3 regions of the Phreatobacter stygius genome follow, and region 3 is predicted to be linked to each of the others. Evidence: riboswitches for the same ligand, from Rfam matches in the RefSeq annotation. Region 3 holds a riboswitch; each other region holds the start of a gene.
The links. A riboswitch is a leader RNA that binds a small molecule or an ion and turns the genes downstream of it on or off. The one in region 3 is predicted to bind thiamine pyrophosphate.
Positions count from the first base shown of each region.

Region 1: another riboswitch for thiamine pyrophosphate. It lies ahead of E8M01_RS28405 (FAD-dependent oxidoreductase); the one in region 3 lies ahead of thiM (hydroxyethylthiazole kinase).
Region 2: another riboswitch for thiamine pyrophosphate. It lies ahead of thiC (phosphomethylpyrimidine synthase ThiC); the one in region 3 lies ahead of thiM (hydroxyethylthiazole kinase).

Region 1 is NZ_CP039690.1:6,022,767-6,026,034, reverse strand. Features, by position in the region: gene E8M01_RS28415 (thiazole synthase) at 1-571, opposite strand, end outside; gene thiS (sulfur carrier protein ThiS) at 576-773, opposite strand; gene E8M01_RS28405 (FAD-dependent oxidoreductase) at 770-1,786, opposite strand; TPP riboswitch at 1,775-1,900, opposite strand; gene E8M01_RS28400 (tetratricopeptide repeat protein) at 2,067-3,268, shown strand, end outside.
Region 2 is NZ_CP039690.1:2,977,899-2,981,166, reverse strand. Features, by position in the region: gene E8M01_RS13805 (DUF1036 domain-containing protein) at 1-380, opposite strand, end outside; gene argB (acetylglutamate kinase) at 307-1,191, opposite strand; TPP riboswitch at 1,385-1,510, shown strand; gene thiC (phosphomethylpyrimidine synthase ThiC) at 1,671-3,268, shown strand, end outside.
Region 3 is NZ_CP039690.1:399,437-402,704, forward strand. Features, by position in the region: gene thiD (bifunctional hydroxymethylpyrimidine kinase/phosphomethylpyrimidine kinase) at 1-511, opposite strand, end outside; gene thiM (hydroxyethylthiazole kinase) at 552-1,304, opposite strand; TPP riboswitch at 1,328-1,433, opposite strand; gene E8M01_RS01955 (Lrp/AsnC ligand binding domain-containing protein) at 1,544-1,780, shown strand; gene E8M01_RS01960 (SDR family oxidoreductase) at 1,831-2,676, opposite strand; gene E8M01_RS01965 (AMP-dependent synthetase/ligase) at 2,673-3,268, opposite strand, start outside.

The DNA of each region.
Region 1 (3,268 bases), 1.7 Mb from region 3:
GCGAGGGCGCGCCGAGGCCGGCATCGACCACCAGGGTCAGCTCGGGCAGCCGGTTGCGCATCAGTTCGAGCGCCCGCCGATTGGTGATGCCGCGGGCGCTGCCGATGGGCGAGGCCCAGGGCATGATCACCCGGCAACCGGCATCGGCCAGGCGCAAGGCCACGCCCAGGTCCTCGGTGCAATAAGGAAACACCTCGAAGCCATCCTTGATCAGGATGGCGGCCGCCTCGACCAGGCCAACCACGTCCGGCTGCAGGGTGTCGTCATCGGCGATCACCTCGAGCTTGATCCAGGGCGTCTCGAACAGCTCGCGCGCGAGCTTCGCCGTGGTCACCGCATCGCGCACGCTGCGGCAGCCCGCGGTATTCGGCAGCACGGCGACGCCGAGCTCCTGGATCAGCGACCAGAAGCCCTGGCCGGTGCCACCGCCGGCGCTTTCGCGACGGACCGAGACGGTGACGATCTCGGACCCCGCGGCGCGCACCGCCTCCTGCATGATGGCGGGTGACGGATAGAGCGCCGTGCCGATCAGCAGGCGCGAGGTGAACGAACGTCCGTAGAAATCGACCATGGTCTCAGCCGCCCTGGCGCGGCGTGATGATCTCGACCGCGTCGCCGTCCTGCAGCGCGGCTTTCGCCCAGGCGGCGCGTGGCACCACCTCGTGGTTGACCGCAATGGCGAGATGGCGGTGCTGGTATTCGAGCTCCTCCAGCAAGGCCGGCAGGCTGGTGGCCGCCGTTTCGGTTTTTTCGCCGTTGACGATCAGGATCATGACATCACCTCGTTGTCGATTGAGCCGTGTTGCAGACCTTGCCGCACCTGCGCGAGCGTCAGTTCGGCGAGCGCCGGCGCGATGAGAAACCCGTGGCGGTAGAGCCCGTTGACCGCGATCATCCGGCCGTCGACGGAAATCCGCGGGTGGTTGTCCGGAAAGGCCGGCCGGAGCGCCGAACCGAGTTCGACAATGCGCGCCTCGGCGAAAGCCGGATGCAGCGCATAGGCCGCGGTCATCAGTTCCAGCGCCGAGCGCAGGCTGACCCCCTGGCTTTCGCTCTCGATCGAGGTTGCGCCAATCAAAAACAGGTTGCCGGCACGCGGCACCACGTAGAGCGGCCAGCGCGGATGCAACAGCCGGACCGGCTGGGACAGCGCGATCTCGGTGGTCTCGATCAGCACGGTCTCGCCCTTGACGCCGCGCAGGGCCGGCTGGCGGTCGCGGCCGGCGAGCCCGCGGCAATCGATCGTCAGGCCGGCACAATCGGCCGGTTCGCGCCTGGCGCCGAAGACGATCTCGCCGCCCGCCTGGGCGATGAGCCGGCGCAGCGCCGGCATGACCCGGCGCGGTTCGACATGGCCTTCGCCGGGAAAATGCAGGGCATCGCGGAAACGCCCGGCGAGCGCCGGTTCGAGCGCGGCGAGACGTTCGGCGTCGAGCCGGACATGGCCCTCGGTCATGCCGGCGAAGCGCTCGAAATCGGCCCGGTCGCGCGTATGGGCGACCACCAGCGAGCCATTGAAGGCAAGCTCGGGCAGCGCGTCGCGCCAGAGCGACAGGGACCGGATGCCGAGCCTGGTCACCACGTCGTCGGCGGCCTCGCGCTCGCACCAGGGCGCCAGCATGCCGCCAGCCCAATGACTGGTCGCCTGGCTCATTGCCTCGTCGCCCCGCTCGAACAGCGTGACCGCGTAGCCGGCGCGGGCAAACAGCAAGGCTTGCCAGAGCCCGGCTATGCCGGCTCCGATAATGCTGACCTGTGCATGGCGTGCTGACGTGTCGTGACGCATCCCTGTCCCTCCGCCGGCATGATCCGGATCAGGTTCAAGGGTCGCCACCGTGCCGGCGTCCATGCCGGCCTTGCAGCCTCTCAGCCCCGTCGCGGGGCTCCCCTCAGAGTTCACTTGAATCTGGCCTCCTCCCCCGGTCCCGTCAACCCCTGCCCGCGGGCAATGGACAATCACGCGCCAATGGCGTGAGCTTGGCGCGGGCCGGCCAAAAGCGAATCCAGGCCGCCGGTCGGATGCGAGAGGAGCCGGGACAATGCCCAGGGATTGTCGTGGACTGACCATGACCTGCGCGTCGGACGCCGCGGCGGTGGCCTTCGACCATGCGGTGGCGGGCTATCTGACCTATCGGCTGGACACGGCGGCCCGGGTGAAGGCCTGCTTGGCGGTCGATCCGGACTTCTGCCTCGCCCATGTGCTGCGCGGCTACCTGACGCTGGCCGCGTTCAATCTCGCAACCGTGCCGGCGGCGCGCGAGGCGCTGGCGCTGGCAAAAACCGCCGCCGTCAACGCCACGGCGCGCGAGCAGGCCCATGTCGCGGCGCTGGAAGCCTGGGTCGACGGCCGGCTGGACGAACTGCTGGCCCGCTGGGAAGCCATCGTGGCGCGCCATCCGACCGATGTCCTCGCCTTCCGCCTGCACCATTTCAACGCCTTCTGGCTCGGCCGTCCCGAGCAGATGCTGGCTGTCGTCGAAGCGACCTTGCCGCATTGGGAGCTGGGCCTGGCCGGCCGCGGCGCGGTGCTCGCCTGCCGGGCCTTCGCCAACGAGGAATGCGGCAACTACACGGTGGCCGAAAATTCCGGCCGCGAGGCGATCGCGCTCGACCCCGGCGACATCTGGGCGACCCATGCGGTGGCCCATGTCATGGAAATGCAGGGACGGCGCAGCGAGGGCATCCTGCTGCTGCGCGACCTGGAGCCGCATTGGCAGGGCGGCAACAACCTCAAGCATCACCTGTGGTGGCATCGCGGCCTCTACCACCTCGAACGCGAGGAGTTCGACGAGGTCCTGGCGCTCTACGACAAGGGCTTCCGCAACCTCGGCTCGCCCATCGTCGAGATGCAGCCCGACCTCTATATCGACGTGCAGAATGCCGCTTCCATGCTGTTCCGGCTGCAATTGCAGGGCGTCGATGTCGGCGACCGCTGGATCGAGCTCGCCGACAAGGCCGAGGGCCGGATCGGCGACTGCCTCAACGCGTTCACCTTGCCGCATTGGATGATGGCGCTGGTCCATACCGGGCGCTACCAGGCCGCCGAGGCTTTCCTGGCCGGCCTCGAGGCGGCGGCGGCCGGATCGGATACGATCGCCGGCCTGGTCCGGCTCTATGCCCTGCCGATCTCGGCGGCGGTGCTCGCCCATGGCCGGGGCCGCTACCAGGAGGCGGTCGAGCTGATGCGGCCGGCGCTCGGCGGCATGTACCGGCTCGGCGGCAGCCACGCCCAGCAGGACGTGCTGGAGCAATTGTTCACCGATGCCGC
Region 2 (3,268 bases), 2.6 Mb from region 3:
AGCCCGGTGCCCGGCGGCTCGGTGAGCCCGCGGGTGTTGAGGAACAGGCGGCCGGGGGCTTCGGCCGTCTGCAGGATGACCCGGCACTGGCCGGGATCCAGCCTGAACCAGCCGCGGGTGGCGGCGGTGTCATCGGCGAGCACGCCGATGGCCGCCTCGGTGACCAGGCTGGTGCGGTTGCACAGCCGCGTTTCGGCGGCGGCCGGCGCCGCGCCCAGCGCCAGGGCCGCGGCAAGCGCCAAGCCACTCGGCGCCAAGCCACCCGGCACCAGGCCGGCAAGCGGGCGGATGGCGCGGCCGGCCGGCTCAGGCGTGGATGAGGGTGCCCGCGCCACCATGGGTGAGAAGCTCCACCAGAACCGCATGCGGGGTCTTGCCATCCAGGATCACCACGCCCTCGACGCCGCGCTCGATGGCATAGATGCAGGTCTCGATCTTCGGGATCATGCCGCCGGTGGCGGTGCCATCGGCGATCAGCCGCCGGCAATCATCGACCGACAATTCCTTGATCAGGTTCTTGTTCTTGTCGAGCACGCCGGGCACATCGGTCAAAAGCAGCAGCCGCTTGGCGCCGAGCGCGCCGGCAATGGCGCCGGCAAAGGTGTCGGCATTGACGTTGTAGGTGTCGCCCTCCTTCGAGGTCGCGACCGGCGCCAGCACCGGGATCAGCTCCTTGCCGAGCACGGTGTCGAGCACCTTGGTGTCGACCTTGTCGGGCTCGCCGACAAAACCGAGATCGATCGCCTGCTCGATATTGGAATCGGGATCGCGGGCGGTGCGGCTGACCTTCACCGCCTTGACCATGTCGCCATCCTTGCCGCAGAGCCCGATGGCCTTGCCGCCGGCGGCATTGATGAAACCGACGATCTGCTTGTTGATCGAGCCGGCGAGGATCATCTCGACGATTTCCACCGTCGGCTTGTCGGTGACGCGCAGGCCGTCGACGAACTGGCTCTTGATGCCGAGCTTGGCCAGCATCTGGCCGATCTGCGGGCCGCCGCCGTGAACCACCACCGGATTGATGCCGGACTGTTCGAGCATGACGATGTCGCGGGCAAAGGAGCGCGCGCCTTCTTCGTCGCCCATGGCGTGGCCGCCATATTTCACCACGATGATCTCGTCGTCATATTTCTGCATATAGGGCAGCGCCTCGTTGAGGACGCGGCCGATGTCATGGGCATCAACGGACATGGCGGACTCCGGCGATCGCCGCGATAGCGGCAAGTTCCTGGGGCGACAAGACGCGGGCGTCTTAGCCGATTTGGAGCCTCAGGTGAAAGGGAAGATCGGGGCAATTGCGCAATTGCCTGCCGCGCAGGACGGCCGCCCCGCCCTTCGCCACGGCGGCGCGGCTTGACTTCGGCCGTCAAGACGTCACATTCGGCACCGCTCCAAGGGGAGCCCCGTGAGGGGGCTGAGAGGCCACGACGCCAGAAACCATCCTGGCACCGTGGCGACCCTTGAACCTGATCCGGGTCATGCCGGCGGAGGGATGGGACGCATGCCGACTTCGCTCTTTGCGCGTCAAACGCCCGTGCTCGCAGTGGTTGCTGCGCGCACGCCGTTTGTGTTGGCCGGGCCGACCAGCCGGAAACCGCATGCCGCCGGCGCCTCGATGGCTCTCGTCAGCCGACCCCGCCAACACCCGCACCCTCAAGGGAGCACGCGTCATGAATGCACCTGTCAAAGACATCAAGGCCGCCGTGACCACCGGGCCGATGCCCGCCTCACGCAAGATCTTCGCGATCCCCGATTCCGCCCCTGATATCCGGGTTCCTCTGCGCGAGATCGCGCTGACCGAAGGCTCCGGCGAAGCGCCGCTGGCGGTTTATGACACGTCCGGTCCCTATACCGACCCGGATGTCGTCATCGACGTCGAAAAGGGCCTGTCGCGGGCCCGCGAGACCTGGGTGACCGAGCGCGGCGGCGTCGAGCGTTATGTCGGCCGCGAGATCAAGCCGGAAGACAACGGCCATGCCGGCAAACATCTGGCGCGCGCCTTTCCGGTGGTCAACCAGCCGCTGCGCGGCCTGCCCGGCCAGCTGATCACCCAATATGAATTCGCCCGCGCCGGGATCATCACCAAGGAGATGATCTATGTCGCCGAGCGTGAAAATCTCGGCCGCAAGCAGGCGCTGGCCGATGCCGCGGCGACGATTGCCGACGGCGAGAGCTTCGGTGCCGAGATCCCGGCCTTCATCACGCCGGAATTCGTCCGCTCGGAGATCGCCCGCGGCCGCGCCATCATCCCCTGCAACATCAACCACCCCGAATTGGAGCCGATGATCATCGGCCGCAACTTCCTGGTGAAGATCAACGCCAATATCGGCAATTCCGCCGTGTCCTCGTCGATCGAGGAAGAGGTCGACAAGCTGGTCTGGTCGATCCGCTGGGGCGCCGACACGGTGATGGACCTCTCCACCGGACGCAACATCCACAACACGCGCGAATGGATCATCCGCAATTCGCCGGTGCCGATCGGCACGGTGCCGATCTACCAGGCGCTGGAAAAGGTCGACGGCGACCCGGTCAAGCTGACCTGGGAGGTCTATCGCGACACGCTGATCGAGCAGTGCGAGCAGGGCGTCGACTATTTCACCATTCATGCCGGCGTCCGGTTGGCCTATGTGCCGCTGACCGCGAAAAGGGTCACCGGCATCGTCTCGCGCGGCGGCTCGATCATGGCCAAGTGGTGCCTGGCGCATCACAAGGAAAGCTTCCTCTACACGCATTTCGACGAGATCTGCGACATCATGCGGGCCTATGACGTGTCGTTCTCGCTCGGCGACGGCCTGCGTCCGGGCTCGATCGCCGATGCCAATGACGCGGCCCAGTTCGCCGAACTGGAAACGCTCGGCGAATTGACCCAGATCGCCTGGAACAAGGGCTGCCAGGTGATGATCGAGGGGCCCGGCCACGTGCCGATCCACAAGATCAAGGTCAATATGGAAAAGCAGCTGAAGGCCTGCGGCGAGGCGCCGTTCTATACGCTCGGGCCGCTGACGACCGACATCGCGCCGGGTTATGACCATATCACCTCAGGCATCGGGGCGGCGATGATCGGCTGGTTCGGCTGCGCCATGCTCTGCTACGTCACGCCGAAGGAACATCTCGGCCTGCCCAACCGCGACGACGTGAAGGTCGGCGTGATCACCTACAAGATCGCGGCCCATGCCGCCGATCTCGGCAAGGGCCACCCGGCGGCGCAGCTGCGCGACGACGCCCTGTCGCGCGCCCGCTTCGACTTCCGCTGGGAGGACCAGTTCAA
Region 3 (3,268 bases):
CGCGCGCGCCGCGGGCGATCAGCATCCGGCCTTGCGCCAGCATGTCGTCCTCGCCCATGGCGACCGGCTGGTCGAGCAGGGCGGCCGCCTCCAGGAGATTGGGCGTGATCAGCATGACCTCGGGGATCAGCACGGTGCTCAGCGCGCTGATCGCCTGGGGGTTGAGCAGGCGATGGCCGGAGGCCGCCACCATCACCGGGTCGAGCACGACATTCACCGCGTTGTGGCGCTTCAGCCCGGCGGCGACCGTTTCGATCACCTGCGGCTGCGACAGCATGCCGATCTTCACCGCCCTGACGGCGAGATCGGAAAACACCGAATCGATCTGGGCCGCGATGAAATCCGCTGGCACGTCGAAAATGCCCTGCACGCCCATGGTGTTCTGGGCGGTCAGCGCGGTGATCACGCTGGCGCCATAGACGCCGAGCGCGGAAAAGGTCTTGAGGTCGGCCTGGATGCCGGCGCTGCCGCCGGAATCCGAACCCGCAATGGTCACCGCGATCGCCGTCATGGCCGATCCTCCCTTGGACAGTGGTCTTCGCTCCGGCGCGTCAGACGACCCGCGCGCGGGTGGCGAGCTTGCCGGACTCCAGCCCGTGCAGCGCATCGAGATAGGCGACGGCAAAACTGCCGGGGCCGGCTGCCTGTTCCGCCGCGATCTCGCCGGCGACGCCGACCGCCACCAGGCCGCAGGCGCAGGCCTCGAACGGATCCTCGGCGACCGCCAGGAAGGCCGCGATGATCGCCGCCCCGGCGCAGCCCATGGCGGTCACCTTGGCCATCAGCGGATGGCCGTTGGGCGTGCCGGCCACGCGCGCGCCGTCCATCACATGGTCGGTCGCGCCGGTCGCCGCGACGACGGTCTTCAAGCCCAGCGCAAAAGCGTCGACCGGCCGGCCCTGGCTCAAGGCGGCGATCTCGGCCTCGTTGCCGCGGATGACGGTCGGCCCGGCCGCCGCGATCTCGCGGGCGAACAGGGCCCGGCTCGGCGAGCGTTCGATGAACACCGGGTCGAGCACCCAGGGCAGCGCCTTGGCTTTGGCCGCCCCGATCGCCAGCCGGATCACCTGGCGCCGGCCCTCGTCGAGCGTGCCGAGATTGACCAGGAGCGCGTCGGCGCCGCCGACAAAGGCGCCGATCTCCTCCGGCGAGGTGGTCATCGAGGGCACCGCACCGATCGCCAGCAGGGCATTGGCGGTGAAGCCCTGGGCAACCCCATTGGTGATGCAGTGGATGCGCGGGCGGCGCGCCCGGATCTTGTCGATCAGGGCTGCGGCATTCCAGGCCAGTGCGGCTGCGGCCATCACCGCCCCCCGTTCAAGGCGAGCCTGATATCCATCTCGGTTTCCTCCGCCGGCATGACCCGGTTCAGGTACGACGGGTTGACCGTTGAACGGTCTCTCAGCCCTTTGAGGGCACCCCGACGAGACAACTCCCGACGTGGTAGGCCAAGCAGAACCCGGGTGCAAGGGTGGACCACGCACAGCGCCCTTGCGAACATCCCGTCCGTCATGGAATCTCCCTGACCGCAACGAGGCACGCCATGATCCCCTTTTTCGTCCAGATCAAATGCCAGCTCGGCAAGTCCTACGAGGTCGCCGCCCAGCTCGCCGACCGCGAGATCGCGTCCGAGATCTATTCGACCGCCGGCAATTTCGACCTGCTGGTGAAGTTTTATGTCGAGACCGGCGTCGACATCGGCCATTTCGTCAATGAGAAGGTGCAGATCATTCCGGGCATCCAGGACACCCACACGATCATCACCTTCAAGGCGTTCTGAAGCCGCGGGATCGCCGGTCGGCGAAGGCCATGCATCGCCGCGGGCTTGGGTCAGGCGCGCGGGTTGGCGGCCAGGAGGTCGGCGCCGTTGGCGTTGAAGAAGGCCGAGCCCGGCAGCCCCTGGCCGCCGTCGACCGCAAGCGACGTGCCGGTGATATAGGTCGCCAAAGGCGAGGCCAGGAAGACCGCCGCCTGGGCGACATCCTCGACCAGGCCCATGCGCCGCAGCGGGATGTGGTCGAGATAACGCGCATGGTCGCCCGGGGCGGAAATGCGCCGCAGCCCTTCGGTGTCGCCGACCAGGCCCGGAACGACGCTGTTCGACCGGATGCCGAAAGGCCCCCATTCCAGCGCCAGGTTTTTCATCAGCATCTCGACGCCCGCCTTGGCGGCGCCGACATGGGCCTGATAGGCATGCGCCATGTGGGCCATCGGCGCGGTGATGAAGACCACCGAGCCGCGGCTGCGCTTCAACTGGTCGAAGGCCAGGCGCGCGGCATTGAACGAGCCGCAGAGGTCGATGTCGACGACGGTGCGAAAGCCGTTCGGTGACAGCGTCTCGGCGGGGCTGAGAAAATTGCCGGCCGCCCCGCAGACCAGCACGCCGATATCGCCGAGCGTCTCGCCGGCGCCGTCGATGGCGGCCTTCAGCTGGCCGGCATCGCGCACATCGGCGGTCCTGGCGAAGACCTTTCCGCCGAGCGCTTCGAGGGCGACCCGGGCGCCGTCCAGCCGCTCCGGCGAGCGGCCGCAAATGGCGACCGCCGCGCCGTGCCGCGCGAAGGCCTGGGCGATGCCGAAATTGATGCCGCTGCCGCCGCCGGTGACGAACACCGTCCGGCGCGCGAACAGATCGCGCGGCAGCAGGTCGCCGTGAACCGCTGCGTGCTCGGTCATTGGGGTTTGGCCGTCTGGTACATGCCGGCAATGAGCTCGGCGAATTTCTCGTGCACGAACTTGCGCTTGAGCTTCATCGTCGGGGTGATCTCCTCGTCCTCGGGCGTCAGCACGCGGTCGATGATGCGGAACTGCTTGACCTGCTCGACCCGGGCGAACTGGCCGTTGACGCGGGCGATCTCGGCCTCGATCAGGGCAACCACCTCGGGCGCCCGCGTCAGGCTGGCGAAGTTCGAGAACGGAATGCTCTTGTCCTGGGCGAACTTGGCGACATTGTCGTGGTCGAGCATGACCAGGCAGGTCAGATAGGGCTTGCGGTCGCCGATGACCACGGCATCGGAAATATAGGAGCTGAACTTCAGCTGGTTTTCGATTTCCGACGGGGTGATGTTCTTGCCGCCGGCGGTGATGATGATGTCCTTCAGCCGGTCGACGATCCTGAGCAGGCCCTGATCGTCGAAGCGGCCGACATCGCCGGTGCGCAGCCAGCCATCGACGATGGCCTCGGCGGTCTTGTCCGGCTTGTTCAGATATTCGCGGAAGATGTTGGGGCCGCGGGCGATGATCTCGCCTTCCGGCGACAGCTTGATCT